2 regions of the Nitrosospira multiformis ATCC 25196 genome follow, and region 2 is predicted to be linked to the other one. Evidence: predicted binding sites of a transcription regulator. Region 2 holds the regulator's gene; the other holds the start of a gene.
The links. Region 2 encodes sigma-54, which starts transcription at its own class of promoters, with help from an activator protein. Its sites were predicted from a motif close to TGGCACNNTTCCTGCT; they were not measured.
Positions count from the first base shown of each region.

Region 1: NMUL_RS01975 (N-acyl amino acid synthase FeeM domain-containing protein) is a predicted target of sigma-54. The motif match lies at 6,895-6,910, and genes of this name have one in related genera.

Region 1 covers NC_007614.1:407,106-417,364, reverse strand. The annotation lists gene argA (amino-acid N-acetyltransferase) at 1-1,076, opposite strand, end outside; gene NMUL_RS01995 (16S rRNA (uracil(1498)-N(3))-methyltransferase) at 1,079-1,846, opposite strand; gene NMUL_RS01990 (thioredoxin family protein) at 2,071-2,628, shown strand; gene NMUL_RS01985 (inositol monophosphatase family protein) at 2,632-3,414, shown strand; gene prsT (XrtA/PEP-CTERM system TPR-repeat protein PrsT) at 3,919-6,708, shown strand; gene NMUL_RS01975 (N-acyl amino acid synthase FeeM domain-containing protein) at 6,952-7,770, shown strand; gene NMUL_RS16550 (ThiF family adenylyltransferase) at 7,933-9,987, shown strand.
Region 2 covers NC_007614.1:85,809-96,067, reverse strand. The annotation lists gene miaA (tRNA (adenosine(37)-N6)-dimethylallyltransferase MiaA) at 1-802, opposite strand, end outside; gene NMUL_RS00480 (3-deoxy-7-phosphoheptulonate synthase) at 1,074-2,228, shown strand; gene NMUL_RS00475 (cobalamin-binding protein) at 2,353-3,348, shown strand; gene ispH (4-hydroxy-3-methylbut-2-enyl diphosphate reductase) at 3,636-4,580, shown strand; gene NMUL_RS00465 (KdsC family phosphatase) at 4,802-5,326, shown strand; gene lptC (LPS export ABC transporter periplasmic protein LptC) at 5,323-5,895, shown strand; gene lptA (lipopolysaccharide transport periplasmic protein LptA) at 5,879-6,451, shown strand; gene lptB (LPS export ABC transporter ATP-binding protein) at 6,464-7,270, shown strand; gene NMUL_RS00445 (RNA polymerase factor sigma-54) at 7,321-8,787, shown strand; gene hpf (ribosome hibernation-promoting factor, HPF/YfiA family) at 8,814-9,116, shown strand; gene hprK (HPr(Ser) kinase/phosphatase) at 9,293-10,237, shown strand.

The DNA of each region.
Region 1 (10,259 bases), 320 kb from region 2:
ATGTCGTCCGGAAAAGGATAGAGCGCCGCACAGCCGACAATCATGCGATCATGCTCGATCACGACGAAACGATCAATCTCCATCTCCAGCAACTCGCGACTCCGCCGCACCAACGTCCCGTCCGCTTCGAGAGGCTCGATCAGTTGCAAAATCGCGCCCACGTCCTCTATTCGGGCATCCCGCAGGTTTTGCAACGGACCTTCGGATATCATTGTCCCGATGCCGCTGTGGGTGAATAGCTCCTGTAAAATAGCGCCATCCACGTGCCGGCTTATGAGGTGGACGCGCGATACTCCGCGTTCACAGGCGTGCAGGGCAAAAGGCAGATAAAGCTGCGCATCCTCGGCAAGTTGTACCATTTTCCTCCCAAACTCCTTAAGTAGGCTCCTGCCCTCCCCCACCGTCAGTTCCCGCAGCAGCAACGCCTGTTCGCTGTCTGCAGTGCTCTTTTCGATCCCCTGGGTATCCATCAGAAATATGAGTTTCTCGGCCTTGAGAGCGATTGCAGCCTCAGCTGCGACATTTTCCAGTGTCAAATTAAAGATCTCGCCGGTAGGGGAGTAGCCAAGCGGCGACAGTAATGCCAACTCACCCTGCTCGAGCCGCGAGCGGATGGCGGAAATATCCACCTTGCGTACTTCTCCGGTATGCATCAGGTCAATACCCTCTATCACGCCGATTGGCCGTGCAGTAACAAAGTTGCCGCTGGCGACGCGAATTGCAGCGTTGGCCATCGGTGAATTCGGCAAACCCATTGACAGCAGCGCTTCGATTTCGACACGTACCCGCCCTATCGATTCCTTGACACACTGCAACGCAGCCGCATCGGTGACGCGCATACCCCGTATATATGTCGTCTGCAGATCATGTTCGTTTAAGCGCGACTCGATCTGTGGGCGCGCACCGTGCACCAGCACCAGACGTACGCCTAAGCTGGCGAGCAGATTGAGATCGTGTACGAGTTCGATGAATTTCCCGTCCGCAACGACTTCCCCGCCGAAAGCGACTACGAAAACTTTATGACGGAAGCTGTTGATATAAGGCGCTACCGACCGGAACCAGGTCACAAAATCCATGATCAATAATCACCCCATAGCGCCTGCATTGCTCCCACTGCCGCCAGTGCGGCGCTCTCCGTTCGCAGTATGCGGTGACCCAGACGCAATGGAATGAAACCCGCAACCATTGCAGCCGCTTCCTCATCCTGGGTAAACCCTCCTTCGGGCCCCACGAGCAAAATGATCGAGCCGATATTCGAAGAGTGCTTGAAATCCCGCAAACCCTTTGTTGCAAAAGGCGAGAGCATGAAGCAAGCATCGGGGGAAAGACTGTCACTGGACATTCTGCGTGCTTCGGTTTGCCTACCCAGCCAGTTCCGGAGGGTCGCGAGCGGCAGCACTTCCGGCACATGGTTTCTGCCGCATTGCTCGCATGCGGAGATAACGACTTTTTGCAAATGGCTCACGCGTTTTTCCCCGCGTTCGCCGCCAAGTCTCACGACACTCTGCTTGGTAATGAGAGGCTGAATCCGGGTTACACCCAGTTCCACTGCTTTCTGCACGATCCAGTCCATCTTTTCACCCATGCACACCGCTTGAGCAAGCAGAATGGTAAGCGGGGATTCGCGCTCGACCTGTACATGCCTTTCGACGACAACATCCACACCCTGCTTGCTGGCTCGCAAAATGACACACGTGAATTCTCCACCGTCGCCATTGAACAACACGACTTCATCGCCTGCCTCGAGTCTCAGGACGCGAGCGGCATGATGCGCAACTGCTGAGGGCAATTCCAGGGTCTGTCCCGCAAGAATTTCGATAGGGCAGTAAAAGCGGGGAAGCGTCATTGCATATTCAGTATCGGACGGTGGAGCGATCAATGCGCCTTTCTCATGATAGTATTGGGTCTCAGCAGTCCTGCTTGAACAAACGCTGTCGAGATGGCCGCGCTGCTTTCAATTATATCCGCACGACAAGCTTCTGCGAAAAGACACTGCTCGGCTTCTGCCCGAATAGCGCAGGAAACGACATCTGGTATTCGTTATAAGGAAATGAAATCTGGGGGAAAAATATGGCGAGCCTGGAAACACCAGTCTGTGATTTCGGCTGGAAAGCAATTGATTTCAATTTACCGGGAGTAGATGGAAAACATTACAATCTGGCCTCAGTCAAGGGTGAAAAAGGATTGCTGGTGATGTTCATCTGCAATCATTGTCCTTATGTGAAGGCCGTGCGCGAACGCATCATCCGCGACGTCAAGGAATTGCGTGAGCAGGGTATCGGTGCTATCGCAATCATGTCCAACGATCCATCGGACTACCCCGAGGACTCATTTGAAAACATGGGGCGCGTAGCCCGGGAATATGCCTACCCCTTTCCCTATGTCTGGGATGAAACGCAGGAAGTAGCAAAGGCATATGGCGCAGTCTGCACGCCGGATTTTTTCGGCTTCAATCACAAGCTCGAATTGCAGTATCGCGGCCGCCTGGATGCTTCCCGGAAGGAAGCCGCGCCGGTGGATGCGCGGCGCGACCTTTTCGAAGGAATGCTTCAGGTGGCCCGCACCGGCGGTGGTCCGAAGGACCAGATTCCCAGCATCGGCTGCTCCATCAAATGGCGAGCGGATTAGCCGGTGATTGATGCAGTTATCGCTGCCGTCAAAGCAGTTGCCCAGCAGGAAATTCTGCCGCGCTATATGAAAGTTGCGCGCCAGCGCAAGGTCGATGGAAGCCTGTTCACGGAAGCTGATCTTGCCACACAGGAAGCGCTCGCGCGCGAGCTGAGGAAGATCTATCCCGGTCCAGTGGTTGGAGAAGAAATGACGGAAAACGAGCAGGTCGCACACTGGCGGGAAGGCGAGGCGGGACTTTGGTGCATGGATCCGATAGACGGAACTTCCAATTTCGTCAATGGTTTGTCCTACTTTGCCGTTTCTGTGGCACTGATGCGACAGGGGAGAAGCGTTCTGGGAGTGGTTTACAATCCAGTGGCGGATGAAATGTTCTATGCCGAAAAAGGCAGGGGCGCATTCCTGAATGGGGAAAAATTGCCGATAAAGGAAGATGTACCGCCGCTCTGTGCGGCTATTGCGAGCGTGGATCTGAAACGGCTCGGCCGCAGGCTAGCCCAGGAAGTCTCTACGGCAAAGCCGTTTTCTTCCCAGCGCAACTTCGGCTCCTGTGCTCTGGAATGGTGTTACACCGCTGCCGGACGCTTTGACCTGTATCTGCACGGCGGTCAGAAACTATGGGACTATGCCGCAGGCAGCCTGATTCTGGAAGAAGCAGGCGGTCACATGTGCGGTTTGAACGAAGATGATTTCTGGACCGAGCCCCTCTGGCAGCGCTCAGCCATTGCTGCCCTTGATCTGAATCTTTTCATGCAATGGCGCGACTGGGTACGCGCACATCGATAGCTTGCGGCCCTGGCCGACTCACAGCTTCGAAACGCGAAAAGATAGGCAGGAGTTTCCTCCTGTGAGCTTTGAGAGGAAAACTTCTAGTCCACAGCCTCCATGCGAATCTCGCAATACAATACTATAGGCTACGCTGCTCCGCGGCCTCAGGCGAATACCGATAACCAATGCAAACGAACCGGAAGCACGAGATCATCTTTTCTACACAATACCTTGATCTCTTGCTATATTTCTACGCCAAGTTACTCGAACTTCGCCATTTGAGCGCGGATATCAAGGAAGCCGGGGCGAATGAGCTTATCCTGTCGCACTTTATATTCAGGCTGGGGAACCCGTAATAGTAGTGGCAAAACCAATGGAAAGCCTCGGTATCGATTGTCCTCCTGAAAACCGGATGGTCCCCGTTTCACGGGGATTGCGCAGAGGTGTAAAGTTGAGTGCCGGCTGCAGGAATGCATAAGTTTGAAGGTGGACCTGGTCGCTGATTCGGAGAAGGGAATTTACATGCGCGCTTTTAGAAAGACTGTTTTAAAAAAGACTGGGCTGACGCTTGCAATCGCTGCCGCCCTCACCGTGAGCAGCATGCAAGGCTGTAACAAAGCGGTGGATCCGGTGAAACTGATGGCGGATGCGAAGCGCTACGAAGAAAGCGGGGATCACAAGTCAGCCATCATCCAGCTAAAAAATGCCTTGCAGCAGAACCCGGATAATTCGGAAGCGCGATATCTGCTTGGCGCAATATACAACAAGACTGGGGATTTTCAGTCCGCGGAGAAGGAGCTTCGCAAGGCGTTGAGCTTGGGAATGGATGCGGGCAAGGTGCTGCCTGAACTCGGACAAGCCCTGCTCAGGCTAGGCGCCTATCAACAAATCCTGGATGAAACGAAAGAACTGGCCGACAAAACAAAGTCGGCGCAGATACTTACGCTCCGGGGGAATGCACAGCTCGGATTGGGCAAGACCGCGGAAGCAAAGGCACTGTTCGAGCAAGCGCTCGGACACAATCCCGATTCTGCCGACGCACTGATCGGCTTGGCGAAATATTCCCTGGTTCAAAGGGATGTGGAAGGCGCAACCCATTTCTCGGAGCAGGCGGTTTCCCGGAGCCCACAAAATGTCGAGGCCTGGTTGTTCAGGGGCGACCTTCTGCGGATGCAAGGCAAATCCGGGGAAGCTCTGGCGGCGTATGACCAGGTGGTAAAGCTGAAACCGAACGCAGCCATTGCCTATATCAACAAAGCATTCATCGAAATTGGAACGGGCAAGTTCGAGGCGGCAAAGGCAGATATCGACGCGGCACGGAAGATCAGTCCCAGCTTGATGGTGTTTTATACCCAGGCTTTGCTCGATTTCAGCCAGCAAAAGCCCGCTGCCGCGCTGGAATCGCTCCAGCAGGTACTCAGCAAGTCGCCAGATCACATGCCCAGCGTGTTGCTCGCGGGCGCAGTCCAGTTTGCTCTCGGATCCATGCCCCAGGCGGAACAACACCTGAAACATTATCTGGAGAAAGATCCCGGAAACATCTACGCGCGCAAGCTGCTTGCTTCCGCGCTGTTAAAAAATGGCGAGACGAAACGCGCGATCGACATCCTGACCCCACCGCTCAAAAATGTGAAAGAGGATCCCCAGTTATTCGCCTTGGCTGGGGAAGCTTACATGCAAGCCAAGGATTTTGCGAAAGCCACGGAATACTTTGAAATGGCCAGCGATATCGCACCGAGAAGTGCGATGCTTCATACCGCTTTAAGCATGAGCAGGTTGGGGCAGGGGGAAAACGCCCGGGCCATCTCCGAACTGGAAACAGCGACAAAACTCGACCCCAAATCGCCGCGGGCAGGAGTGTTGCTGGTCATGACCCATTTACGCCTCAAAGAATTCGACAAGGCGCTCGCCGCGGTAAAGGCATTGGAGAAGGAGAATCCTGATAATCCCCTCATTCAAAACCTGAAAGGCGGCGTGTATCTTGGCAAGAACGATATAGCGAATGCAAGAGCGAGCTTTGAGAAAGCGCTTGCTATTCAACCAAACTATTTTCCGACTATAGCAAATCTCGCACGACTCGACATTCAGGATAAAAAACCGGATGCCGCAAGAAAACGCTTTGAAGCAATTCTGGAAAAGGACAAGAAGAATATCCAGGCCATGGTCGCGCTGGCGGGTCTTGCTGTCAACCAGGGACAGAACCAGAAGGCTACCGAGTGGCTGGAGCGTGCAATGCAAGCAAATCCGGATGTCCTTCAGCCGGCCATCCTGCTTGGAACACATTATCTGCGTTTGGGCGAAAAGCAGAAGGCCCTGGCTCTCGCCAAGAAACTGGAGGGGACACATTCCAAGGACTCCGCTGTGCTGGATTTACTGGCACAGGCTCAACTAGCTAACAATGACAAATCGAGTGCCTTGGAGAGCTACGCCCGGCTCGCTGTCGTACAACCGGAATCCCCGCTTGTTCAATTCCGCATCGCCTCCATTCATATGGCAATGCGGAACCTCTCCGCCGCATCAGATGCGCTGAAAAAATCGCTGGCTATAAAACCCGATTATCTGGCTGCGCAATTGGCGCAGATCGACATTGAAGCAGAACAGGGTAATTATGAGAAAGCAATCGCGATGGCGCGCCAAGTTCAGAAGCAGCATAAAGGGTCACCCGCAGGTTATATAGCAGAGGGCGATCTGTTGCTGAAACAGAAAAAACCCGCGCTTGCCGCAAGCGCCTATGAACAGGCATTCGCGGTTAATAAAACCTCGCCCTTGTTGATCAAGCTGCACGCATCGCTCAGGCAGGCTGGAAAAGATAAGGAGGCAGACCTTCGCTTGATCGAATGGCTGAAAAAACACCCGAATGATTTATCTGCTCGAATGTACCTCGCGGATACGTTTCTCACAGAGGGAAAACTGGCTGCTGCAGTGGAGCAATATCAAACTGTCCTGAAAGAACAACCGAAATTTGCTCCGGCGCTTAATAACCTGGCTACCGCTTATCAGCGTCAAAAGGACCCCAGGGCCTTGGAATACGCGGAAAAGGCATACCAGCTTGCTACGGAAAACCCGGCAGTACTGGATACGCTGGGTTGGGTACTGCTGGAGCAGGAAAATATCGCGCGAGCTCTACCGCTTTTACAGAAAGCCGCTTCTTTGGCGCCTCAAGCAGGGGAAATCCGCTACCATTTTGCATCCGCACTGGTTAAATCTGGCAATAAAAGCCAGGCGCGTAAAGAGCTTGAGCAAATTCTGGCTACTGGAAAAACCTTTTCAGGCATAGATGAAGCCAGAGCTCTTCTTGAGCGGATACAGTAGTGTGAAAACACGCAAAATCAGTCGCTTATCGACCAACCCCTGTCTCATCCCGGCGACATCAATAATCCTTTTAATTTCAGTGAGCTACTTGATATCGCATCTGGACTGTCTCCAACAGGAGACAGTTATCCAGTCTGTGCGGTAACACACATAGCTAGATAGCTGATAAAGCTCACGATATAAAGATGGCATGGATATTGCTTGCTTGTTTTTTACCTTCAGTGCTATACGAGGATAAACTACATGCATATCTTTCAACCATTTTATGCTCTCATTACCCACAGATATAACTTTCTGCCTCATGATAGTGAAGATAGCGAAGCGATAATTTCATTCGAGTCTCCTTATCGGTGGCAGGATATTTGTATTGGGAAACATGATTCCAAGTCTGTTCGCACTCATTCTATCGATCAACAGCGCTTTCATATTCGAATGGCTAATTCAGAAGATCAGCGTGAAGCCGCGAGCTTGCTCATAAAAAAAAGGTATTCCTGGAGAGGTTATTCTGTTGATATGCCGGTCATCAACGAGCCTAACAGGATTACATTGATCGCTGAAACCGCAAACCAGACAGTAGGCACCATGACCTTGTGTGTGGATGGCAATTCATCGTTGCCCGCGGATGAGAATTTTGGTGACGAACTGAATGAGTTGCGGGCGCAGGGACGAAGGCTGTGTGAACCTTCCAGACTTGCAATTGATGATAATGTACCTCCCCGGGTTTTTGCTTCACTGATTCATGTTTGCTATATCTATGCGGCAAATATCCATGGTTTTACTGACTGGGTGGTAGAAGTAAACCCTCGTCACGCTGGTTTCTATAAAAGAATGCTGGGATGCAGGCAGATTGCCGAAGAGCGAGTTTGCACCCGTGTTGACGCACCTGCGGTGCTGCTTAGGGTGAAACTTGAATATATGGCCGAACAAATTGGGAAATTCGGCGGATTGATGGAGCAACACGGTAACGAAAGATCTTTTTACCCCTATTTTTTTTCCGCAGAGGATGAAGGTAACATTACTGAGCGACTGAAAACCGGGGGTGTCTGGGTACCCTCTGCGTGAAATTCACGTACATGCTTTTTAACTTCTGCAATTTTTCTGCCCTTGAAGCTGATATTTTTCCATCAGTCTTCCCTGCCAAAGCATTTGGCATTGATGCTATCATTCACATCATATATAGCTCACCTCAAATTGCTCCCCTATTCCTACTGATCGGCCCGGGTAATGGTTCAGGATTTCTCATATCGTGAGGCCACCTCCCGCAATATTGGGTGGGTAACACCTGTCGAACAGGAAATTCTACGGTACAAACGCATTGCAATTGCCGGTCTGGGCGGCGTAGGGGGTATTCATCTGCTGACCTTGGCTCGGCTGGGGATTGGCGCATTTCATATTGCGGATTTTGATGTTTTTGATCTGGTCAATTTCAACCGCCAGGTAGGCGCCACGGTCTCGAGCCTCAATCGGCCAAAGAGCGAGGTTTTAGCCGCAATGGCACGAGATATCAATCCGGAACTGAATATCAAAATCTTTCCTCGGGGCGTCAATCCGGATAATTTGCCGGAATTTTTCGAGGACGTTGATCTGTATATCGATGGTCTCGACTTTTTCGCCTTTTCAGCTCGCGCAGTAACGTTTTCGGCCTGTGAGGAGCGAGGTATTCCCGCCATCACGGCCGCTCCTTTAGGCATGGGATCGGCATTATTGAATTTCCTGCCTGGCAAAATGACCTTCGAAGAGTATTTTCAGTGGGGTGATCTACCCGAGGTGGAAAAGGCCCTCCGTTTCTTGATAGGACTCGCGCCCACTGGTCTCCATGCCCGTTACCTGCTGGATCCCTCCAGCATCAATCTCAAGGAACGCCGCGGTCCCTCAACGATAATGGGTTGCCAACTCTGCGCGGGTATTGCAGCTACTGAAGCTCTGAAGATCCTGCTGAATCGCGGTACGGTTTTGGCCGCTCCACATGGAGTTCATTTCGACGCCTACCGCAATAAACTGATCCGTACCTGGCGTCCGGGCGGGAACAGCAATCCTCTCCAGCAGTTCAGTCTCGCAATTGCAAGGCGTCGCCTGAGCAAAAAAAATACTAACAAGCTCTTCGGAGATCCGGAGCCCTATTCTTCCACGGGTACTATCATTCCCTCTGAATCGACAGGCTGTGAGGACGAAAGTAAAAGGCCACCCGAGCTCAAGTCATATACATTAATCGAGCAAATCCTCGATCTTGCCAGGTGGGCGCCGAGCGGAGACAATACCCAGCCTTGGCGGTTCCAGATCGTCGGGGACAATTCCCTGACAATACACGGTTTCGACACCCGTGATCACTGCGTCTATGACCTGGATGGACGTCCTAGTCAAATTTCAATCGGCGCATTGCTGGAAACCATATCTATTGCCGCTACGGGCCATGGCCTAAAAACAAGTATCCAGCGGCGTCCCGATTGTTCCGATACGAAGCCAACCTTCGATATCCATTTCGGGAGTGACCCGCATCTTAAGCCCGATCCGCTTATTCCTTATATACGCTATCGCAGCGTTCAACGCCGCCCCATGAGTACGCGGCCTTTAACCGGGAGAGAAAAGAGTGCGCTAGAGGCTGCAGTGAAACCCCAGTACGACATCTTGTGGCTGGAGGGTTTTTCCAGGCGTCTGGAAATGGCCCGGTTCCTGTTCGACAATGCAAAATTGCGTCTGATTATGCCTGAAGCCTATCAGGTGCACCGCGCCATCATACAATGGAACTCCCGCTATAGCGCAGATAAAGTACCTGACCAGGCACTCGGAGTTGATCCATTTACAGCCCGGTTAATGCATTGGATCATGGGAAGCTGGGATCGTGTCGAATTTTTTAACACTTTTTTGGCGGGAACCTGGGCACCGCGTCTCCAGATGGATTTGATCCCCGCCATGGCCTGTGGCGGGCATTTCGTTATCCTGGCGCCTCACGCGCCTCGATCCATCGATGACTACGTGAGCGCAGGACGCGTTATGCAGCGCTTCTGGCTTACAGCAACTAAACTTGGCCTGCAGCTGCAGCCGGAAATAACTCCTCTGGTTTTTGCACGTTATAGTCGTGAAAGTATTCCCTTTTCGAAGACAAAACAATGCATTACACTCGCCACCTCACTGACCCGACGGCTTGGTCATATTCTGGGAGAAGAAGTCGCGACCAGAGCCGTTTTCATGGGGCGCATCGGGGCTGGCAAAAGACCCGCTTCGCGGTCTATCCGGCTCGAGCTGGAGCAGATGCTTTGGCGCCTGAGGGCAGGAGCTTAATATGCCCGTTCGCCCGCTTCATTCATTGGCAAGTCTGGGGGAATACTTGTCTCCTTCCGAAGTCTGGAACAATGAGGAATCTGGTGGCTATTTGCTGACTGTCGATTCAGGATGCAGTCCCCGGGGATTTTGAATCCCCGAGCCCGAGAGTGGTCCGTCTTATCTCGATTACAGCAAGGAATGCTGGCTGTTTCTGGCGCGAATGGCCTGCTCCGCAAGTGTTTCAGGCGGAGAAAGACCGGTCGGATGGCATTGCTTGAGTTTTCTTGGAA
Region 2 (10,259 bases):
GCAATGCGTCGGTTGCGTTTTCCAGATGCATCCACACCTGCCGGTAACCCACGCACCGCATCGAAGGGTTCTCATCACTGAGATAGAATTTATCACGGATTGCCCGCACCTCATCAATTAATCCATGCTTCAGCATTTGCTCGAAACGACATGCGATGCGCTGGTGCAGGGCCTGACGGTTGCCGGGAACGAGCGCAATCTTGACAACTTCGTAAGGTAGTGAAACATTTTTCGGCTTCCTCAGTGTTTCCGACATGGGTTTGCCGGTGAGATAGAACACTTCCAGCGCACGCTGTATGCGCTGGCTGTCGGTTGGTTTGATGCGTTCCGCGCTGACGGAGTCCAGCCGGAACAACTCCTGGTGCATCGCGGGCCAGCCGCTTTTTCGGGCTTTGGCTTCAATCGCAGCGCGCACGTCGCTGTCCGCGGAAGGAAGTTCCGAAAGCCCCTCAAGGAGCGTCTTGAAATAGAGCATCGTGCCGCCCGCCAGAAGCGGAATACTGCCCCGGTCCGCAATCTCCCGCATTGTGCGCAGCGCGTCAGTGCGGAACCGGGCAGCAGAATAATGCTCATGCGGATCGATCAGATCGATGAGATGATGAGGCGTGGCCGCCAGCGCTTCCGGGCCTGGTTTCGCGGTGCCGATATTCATGTGGCGATAGACCTGCGCGGAATCCACGCTGATGATCTCCACCGGAAGATAACGTGCGATATGCAGCGCGAGGGCGCTTTTCCCGCTTGCCGTCGGCCCCATCAGAAAAATTGCAGGCGGATAAGGGGAATAGCCCGTTTTTTTTTTCATTCCGGGTTCTTCTGCCCTGTTCGGTCACGATAGCCGGGAAAAGGCTATCCCTATGGTAATTGCCTGTGTCGTGGATCAACCTCTATATTTTCGCCAAAGCGCTTCGTACAGTTCCCGGTTTGCGTTGCGAGTGATTCGGGATTGAAATCTGTTTTATTCAAGGGATTAAACGCGATATTCGATTGAATGACAAGCATTGGTTTTTTCGGTTAGAATCCGTTCCTTGACTTGGCGCCCAAGCCCTCCCCGTTGCCCAAACCGATTCTATTTTATGATTCTTGTACTTAGCCCGGATACCGGACCTGAAAGTCCCGACTACAAGCAGTTATTGGCATATCTTGCCAATATGCCGGGAATATCCACTCGAGTGCGCACCGAGGTCGGCAGCGAGCAGACGCTCACCGAAGTGTACCTGATCGGGAACACCAAGGCGCTGTTGGTCGAGGATATGCAAAACCTGCCGTGTGTAGAGCAGGTTGTTCGGATCTCGGAGGAGTATCGTGTTCTTGGCCGGCACAAGGATGATCACCGGCCTACTTATTTCGATTATAACGGAGTGCGTTTCGGTCAGGATACCCTGAATGTTTTTGCCGGACTGTGCGCAGTAGATACGCTCGAGCACGTAGAACTGATGATGCAGGCGCTGCGGGACAACGGACAAGTGTGCACCCGCATGGGAGCCTACAAGCCCCGTACCAGCCCCTACTCGTTTCAGGGCCACGGCAAGGCCTGTTTACCCTACGTATTCGAACTGGCCGGAAAATATGGCATCCGGGTGATAGCCATGGAAATCACCCACGAATCTCACCTCGAGGAAATCTGTGATGCGCTTTATCGCACCGGCAATGCCACCGGGGTAATTCTGCAGATCGGCACGCGCAACACACAGAATTTCGAGTTGCTGAAAATAGTGGGACGCCAGCAGGATTTTCCGGTGCTGCTCAAGCGGGGTTTTGGTATTACCCTCGATGAATCTCTCAACGCTGCGGAATATCTGGCATCCGAGGGCAACCGTAAAGTCGTTTTCGGTCTGCGCGGCATGAAAACCAACATGGGGGATCCGCATCGCAATTTTGTCGATTTTGCCCATGTGCCAGTGGTCAAGCGACTGACGCGCATGCCGGTCTGCATTGATCCGTCGCATTCGGTCGGAATGAGAGCCGCGTCTCCGGATGGCATACTCGATATCATGCATGCAACGGTGCAGGGCGTCATCGCCGGCGCCAATATGATACTGGTGGATTTTCACCCCGCGCCGGGGAAAGCGTTGGTGGATGGACCCCAGGCGTTGCTGATGAGGGAATTGCCGCTTTTCCTGGAAGACGTGGCTATTGCACGGAAAGCTTATGAGCAGCGTGTTGCCCTTGCCCAGCGTTATCAGGAAGATACCGAGCCGGCGCTGCCTTCCTCGGTACAAAGCGCCTGAATTGCCAGTCTGAATTTCTTTTCGAATAGACACCAGGCACGCCGCGCCGCCAGCTGCCTCAGCTTCCCCTTTCTCATTCTTTCCAGTCCTTCTCCATGGACGTGCCGGAAGGGAGCAGCGTGACGTGATACGTCACGTCCTGATCCTGCTGTTCGCGTTGTTTACATCGGCTCTCATGGATTCCGGCAATGCTGGCGGCGTAATTCGACCGTCATCCTCCCCAGGTTTTGCCACTCCCGCAACAGGAACATGTTTATCGGGTTTTCCGACGACAGTGACGGACGATGACGGTCGCCGTGTTCGGATGACTCACGCTGCAATGCGCATCATTTCACTTTCACCCAACGTCACTGAACTGATATTTGCTGCTGGAGCTGGGAAAAAACTGGTTGGAGTCAGCAGGCACAGCAATTATCCGGATGCCGCAAAATCCATTCCCGACATAGGGGACTCATTCAGTCTGGATCTTGAGAGAATTGTCGCACTACAGCCCGATCTGCTGCTGGCCTGGCGCAGTGGCAATGCCAGAGCCGATATCGAGAAGCTGGAAAGACTTGGCCTGACTGTTTTTGCGACAGAAGCAGTCACGCTGGCCGATGTGTCGCGCCTGCTGCGAATTATCGGCACGCTGGCGGGAACATCAGGGCCGGCGGAACGGGCAGCGAAAGCCTATGAAGAGGAATTGCAGGGGATCCAGAGCAGCTACAGCAACCGGCCCAGGGTCAGCGTATTCCAGTTGATCTGGCATCAACCGCTGATGACGATAAACAACCAGCACCTCATCAGCGATGTCATCCAGATATGCGGTGGCACGAATGTGTTTGCGCGGGAATCTTCCCTGACGCCGGTGGTGTCCGGGGAAAACCTGCTGGAGGCGGACCCGGATGCCATCATCAGCAGCGTCTCACTGGAGCAGGACGAAAGCGCGCCCGCTGAAGTCAAGGCTTTCCTCCGACAGTTTTCGCCGCTCAGCGCGGTGAGGAATAACAATGTATTTTTTGTGCACCCCGATCTGATCCAACGGCAGACGACGCGTGTGTTGCGGGGCGCCCATCTGGTTTGCGAGCAGCTGGAATGCGTTCGTTCCCGCCGGAAAATCGTCCGCCTGCCTGATTCCTGATTTTCGTGCCCCCCCATGAGCCTGCACCGGCAGGCGCTCAGGAAAGCGGATTTGTCAATCAGGAGGATAAGAATTTCTCTTGAGAAAACAGATGAATGGTAAAATAAGTGTTTATGCTTTTGCCTTCCCCGGTCTGCATTAAATGCCTCACGATTTGTAGAATGACTGGCACTCGCAGGCATGCAGAGGTTATACAAAGGATTAAATTGAGGGTATAGGTCGAATGCTGACCGTACCGCCAGCGGTATTTGTGCTTGAATGAGGTGTATTTAATGGAAAACGGCGAAATGATCAAGGTATTGCTTGCAAACCCTCGCGGTTTCTGTGCAGGCGTGGACCGGGCAATCGAAATTGTCGAGCGTGCACTGAGCGTGCATGGCGCGCCGATCTATGTGCGCCACGAAGTGGTGCATAACCGTTTCGTAGTGGAGGATCTGGAAAAAAAGGGAGCAGTATTTGTCGAGAACCTCGATGAAGTTCCAGCCGGCAGCATTCTGATCTTCAGTGCTCACGGAGTTTCCCATGCGGTGCGACGCGAAGCCGAGGCGGGACAATTCAAGGTATTCGATGCCACCTGTCCGCTCGTGACCAAAGTCCACATTGAAGTGGCAAAGATGCGGGACCAGGGAAGAGAAATCATCATGATCGGCCATGCGGGACATCCGGAGGTGGAAGGTACCATGGGCCAGGCCGAGGGAGATGGTCCTTCCATGTATCTGGTGGAAACAGAAGAGGATGTCGAGAAACTGCAGGTGCAGGATCCGGCTCACCTGGCTTACGTGACCCAGACCACCTTGTCCGTGGATGATGCCAATCGGGTGATCCAGGCCCTGAAAGGCCGTTTCCCCAATATCCTCGGTCCCAAAAAGGATGATATCTGTTACGCCACCCAGAACCGGCAGGATGCGGTAAAAACGATGGTCAAGCAGTGCGATCTCGTGATTGTGGTGGGCTCGCCCAATAGCTCCAACTCCAACCGTCTGTGTGAAGTCGCGAGAAATGCCGGCGTGGACGCGTACATGCTGGACCGGGCGGAACAATTGCAGGAAGCCTGGCTGAAAGGCAAAATGCGGATCGGTATTACCGCGGGGGCATCGGCGCCGGAAGTGCTTGTACAGGAAGTCATCTCGCGACTCAGACAAATCGTGTCAGAGCAAGCGGAAAGGGAAGTGGTGGTGGAAGAGCTGAGAGGAGTGGTAGAGTCAGTGGTGTTCCCATTGCCAAGAAACTGATCACGGCTTTTCATCGGATAGTTTTACTTCCTTAGATCGGAAACACCTTGCTTCCGTCCATCAGTGCCCGCTCGGGCTGACGCGGCAACCTCACAACGACACAGCGGGTAGCTGCGGTATTCATCTCCTACTTCTCACCGAGTTTCGGCATTCATACGCATGCAGGGTGCTCCAGAGTTTTTACAAGTTCATTCGATCCGACTGTTTCAACCCATAGCAAAATGCAACACATATACGAAAAGGCAAGAAAGATCACGATGGTTATCTTCGATGTGGATGGCGTGCTCACGGACGGGAGCCTCTATCTCACGGACGGAGGTGAGGAAATCAAAGCGTTCAACAGCCAGGATGGCCATGGCCTGAAAATGCTCAAGGCCACGGGAGTCAAGGTGGCGCTTATCACTGGCCGTCAGTCCCGCTGTGTGGATTTGAAGGCAAAGGACTGGGGCGTTACCCTCGTCTATCAAGGCGCAAAAAACAAGCTTCCCGCATTCGAGGCCTTGCTTGAGGACCAGCACCTGGATGCCTCCGCCTGTGCATACGTGGGAGATGATCTGATCGATCTGCCGATCCTGCTGCGCTGCGGTCTTGCCATCTCTGTACCTGCCGCCCCTGCCCTCGTGAAAAAGCACGCGCACTATATCACCCGTCTGGAAGGAGGGCGAGGGGCGGCGCGCGAGATCTGCGAAATGATAATGCAGGCGCAGGACACGCTGGACGCGCATCTTGCGACTTATCTCACATGATGGGTCACCTTCGCTTCGGATTCCTTTTCGTTATAGTAGCCCTGTTTGCATCATTGCTAACCCTGCTGAATCAGGACGGGCCCACACCTTTGCTTGCGCCGGAGAGCATATCGGTACGGGCGCCTGACTATGTTGTGGAAGATTTTTCTGCCATTCGCACGGATGAGAACGACGCGGGATACAAAATGCTTCTCGGAAAAAAAATGGTGCATTATCCCGACGATGATTCGGCTGAGCTGGAACAACCCCGCTTAATTACTATCGAACCCGGTAAACCTTCAGTACAACTGCAGGCGGATAATGCGAAGATGTCTGCCGAGGGCGAAGACATTTATTTGAGTGGCAATGTGGTGATCGTCCGAAACGCGGGTAAAGGCCGCGGTGAAACAATCTTGACAACCAGTCTGCTGCATCTCATTCCGGACCAGGACATTGCGCGAACGGACAAGCCCGTGGAGATAACTGAAACAAACGCCACTATCAGAGCGATTGGAATGGAAATGAACAATCGTACGGGCCACACGGAATTGTTGTCGCAGGTAAAGGTCGTGCATGACAAGAAACGCTAGGTTCTCTTTTACTGCTCCCATGAAACCCCTATCTGTCGCTTTTCTCGCTGTAATGCTCTTCAGCGCACCGGTTCGGGCCGAGCGGGCCGACAGCGAGAAGCCTGTGCATCTGGAGGCCGACCGTGCCACCGTGCAGGATGCCAACAAGCTGGCTACCTTTATCGGCAATGTCGTACTGACACAGGGAACACTGATTATTCGCGCGGATAAGATGACAGTGAAGGAAGACGCCAACGGTTTTCAATATGCCACTGCATTCGGCAATCTTGCCAGTTTTCGCCAGAAGCGCGATGGCAAGGATGAATACGTGGAGGGCTGGAGCGAGCGTATGGAATACGATGGCAAGGCCGACAAGGTTCAGCTTTTCAAGAAAGCAAGGTTGAGGCGCGGAAAGGATGAAGTTCATGGGGATTATATTTCCTATGACGCAGTCAACGAATTCTTCCAGGTAAATGGCGAGGGTGGAACGAGCACCCAAACCCATTCGGAGGGCAGGGTGCGAGCGGTGATACAGCCCAAAAAGAAGGAGCCCAAACCCGAGGCAGACAATTCATAAACGAACATCATTATGGAACTTCCCCTCTCTTCAGCCCGCGGCCATGCCGATCATGCTTCCCAAGCCCCCGAAGCTCCCCTGGTTTCCTCAGGAAAGAGAAGTGAATTCAGGGCGGAAAATCTGAAAAAAAGCTACAAGTCGCGCACGGTGGTGCATGATGTTTCTCTTTCGGTTAAAAGCGGAGAGGTTGTCGGCTTGCTGGGTCCCAATGGCGCAGGCAAGACCACCTGTTTTTACATGATGGTGGGCCTTGTCCCGCTGGATGGGGGCAGCATCGTCCTCGATGAGCTTGACCTCAGCCAGATGCCCATGCATGAGCGCGCGCGCCTTGGTTTGAGTTATCTGCCACAGGAAGCTTCGATTTTCAGGCGACTCTCGGTAGCCGACAATATTCGCGCTGTACTGGAATTGAAAAACCATGGGGCTGACGAGATGCAGCAGCATCTCGACAATTTACTGCATGATCTGCATATCAGTCATATACGCAACAGTCCGGCCATCAGTTTATCGGGCGGGGAACGTCGGCGCGTCGAAATTGCCCGTGCGCTGGCGACAGGACCCCATTTCATCTTGCTGGACGAGCCGTTTGCCGGAGTGGATCCCATTGCCGTGCTGGACATCCAGAAAATTATCCGCTTTCTGAAGGAGCGGGGCATCGGTGTGCTGATCACCGACCATAATGTACGGGAAACATTAGGAATCTGTGACCATGCCTTTATCATAAGCGACGGCAGGGTGCTGGCGAGCGGCAGTCCAGACGAAATCATTTATAATGAAAACGTGAGAAAAGTCTATCTGGGAGAACATTTCCGCCTTTGAAAATAAAGCTTCGCCTTACCTGAAATCGGCTTTATCGTTGTTTTTCCAATATGAAACCAACTCTTCAAGTCAAGCTGTCGCAACATCTGGCGCTTACGCCGCAATTGCAGCAGTCCATCCGGTTATTGCAACTCTCCACGATAGAGTTGAACCAGGAAATAGAGCGCATCGTACAGGAGAATCCCCTTCTGGAACTTGATGACAGCCTCGGCAACGACAGTACCGATTATCATAGCCTCATACCGGAGGAGTTGGCCGCACCGTTGCCAAACGAGCTGGAGGTTGCCGAGGAAAGCCTCCCTATTCTCTCCGTCGAAGCAGAAACCGATGTGAAGCAACCGCTTGACGAGCGGGAGTGGCCGCCGGATGACAGCGTTTTTCGGCCCTACCGGGACGATGAGGACGAACGTGATATTCCACAGCAAGCGGTGGAACCTCCGAATCTCCGTGCCCACCTCAACTCGCAACTCAGCCTGAGCCAGATCTCCCAGCGGGATAGAAAGATCACCGGATTACTGATCGACAGCCTGGATGATGATGGCTATCTTGTCCAGGACCTGGAAGAATTGGTCGATCTGTTGCCCGCCGAGCTGTCAATAGATATCGACGACCTGCACATTGCCCTCGAACATTTGCAGCACTTGGATCCCCCCGGCATCGGTGCGCGCAACTTGAGAGAATGCCTCGTCATGCAACTGCAGGCGCTCCCACCCGATACGCCCTATCTGGAGCAGGCATTGGCGCTGGTGAACAACCATCTTGAAAGTCTGGCATCCCGGGACTTTGGCGCCATCAAGCGGGTGCTGCACTGCAACGACGACTGTCTTCGCTCTGTCCAGCAGATGATAACGCGACTGAATCCGAGACCGGCCACGGCCTTCAGCTCCACAGTCGCCTGCTACATCGTGCCCGACGTCATCGTGACCAAAGTCGGCGGTTCCTGGGTAGCCAGCCTTAATCCGGAAGCCATGCCGCGTCTCAGGATCAACCGGCTCTATGCGGAGATCCTGAAAGGATGCAATGACGACTCTACCCGTCGGCTGATCAGCCAATTGCAGGAAGCAAAATGGCTGGTAAAGAACGTACAACAGCGTTTCAACACCATCCTCAAGGCATCGGCAGCCATTGTGGAACGCCAGCAGCAGTTTTTCGAGCATGGAGCAGTTGCGATGCGTCCGATGATACTGCGGGAAATCGCCGACGTGCTGAATCTGCACGAGTCCACCATTTCGCGGGTTACCACGCAGAAATTCATGCGCACGCCGCGCGGCATTTTCGAATTGAAGTATTTTTTTGGGAGCCACGTATCAACGGATAGTGGTGGCGCTTGCTCCGCCACTGCCATTCGCGCGCTGATCAAGCAAATGATCAGTGAGGAAAACTCGAGGAAGCCGCTCAGCGACAGTCAGATCTCGGAGGTCCTGGGGCAGCAGGGTATCATGGTTGCTCGCCGTACCGTAGCAAAATATCGGGAGTCCTTGCAAATTCCTTCCGTCAATCTTCGGAAATCGTTTTAACCACAGTCATTTCATAGGAGCCACAAATGAACATCCATGTCACAGGTCGGCAGGTCGAAATCACCCCTCCATTGCGCGAGTATGTTGTTTCCAAATTGAGCCGCATCACTCAACGTTTCGACCAGATTGTGGATATCACTGTGACCCTTTCCGTGGAAAAGTTGGAGCACAAGGCGGAGGCGCTGGCGCGAGTCCCTGGCAACGATATTTTTGTCGAGGCGGACAGCACGGACATGTACGCTTCCATAGATGATCTCGTTGATAAACTCGAGCGCCAGCTGGTCCGCCGCAAGGAGAAAAATGAAAGCCAACGCACGGATACCGTTTAAGAAATTCCGGATCAGGGCAATTTGAACCAAAGATCAGGTGGAGCAACGATAAAGGGCTCTGCACCAATACGGGCTCAGCACCGCTTCTCGCTCCGAAACCGTGAATTTGTTTCGGCACTCCCGGGAAGAAGCTCATGATTTTTCCCAATCCTGATAATCAGGAGGCATTCAACCAGATGGTCGGAATCGACGCCAGACAGCTTTTCGAGGAAAAACGCCAGAAACTGGGTCTCACCTGGGAAGCAGGGCGGGATGGAGGCGACAGAAGTCTCGATAATGAAGCGATCGCGCGTTCGACGCAGGGGATGATCGGACACCTCAATTTCATCCATCCCAACTGGATTCAGGTATTGAGCGAAACCGAGGCCGAATATCTCAACGCGCTCGATCCTGCTTCCCTCGAACAACATATGCGCAGGCTTGCCGAAAGCGATATGCTATGCATCATTGTTACGGCGGGCGCATGTGTTCCGGATTCCATAAAGTCCCTGGCGGATTCCACGCGTACCCCTCTCTTCTGTACACCCTACTCCAGTCTCGAGATCCTCTGGATATTACGCCCCTATCTCGGACGGGTCCTTGCTCCTTCCTGCAGCAGGCATGGCGTATTGCTCGACGTTCTTGGGCTCGGCGTAATGATTACCGGCGAGAGCAGTGTCGGCAAGAGCGAATTGGCGCTGGAACTGGTGAGCCGCGGACATGGATTGGTGGCGGATGATGTGGTGGAGCTCTATCGCATTGCACCGGAAACGCTCGAAGGGCGCTGCCCACCCATGCTGCGCGATTTTCTCGAAGTGCGGGGACTGGGAATGCTGAATATTCGAACGATTTTTGGCGAAGCGGCGGTACGGCGCAAAAAAAACATGAAACTCATCGTTCACTTGCAGAAACCCAACAGCGCTGATCTCAATGCAATGGAACGGCTGCCGATCAATGATGTCACTGAGAATATCCTGGATGTCAACATCCGGAAAGTCATCATTCCGGTTGCCGCCGGCCGAAACCTCGCTGTCCTGGTAGAAGCGGCGGTACGAAACTATGTTTTGCAGTTACGCGGCATAGACAGCGGTCAGGAATTTTTCGCGCGCCATCAACAGGAACTCGAGAACGGGCAAACATAACACGTGGGCGAAAACAGAGTTA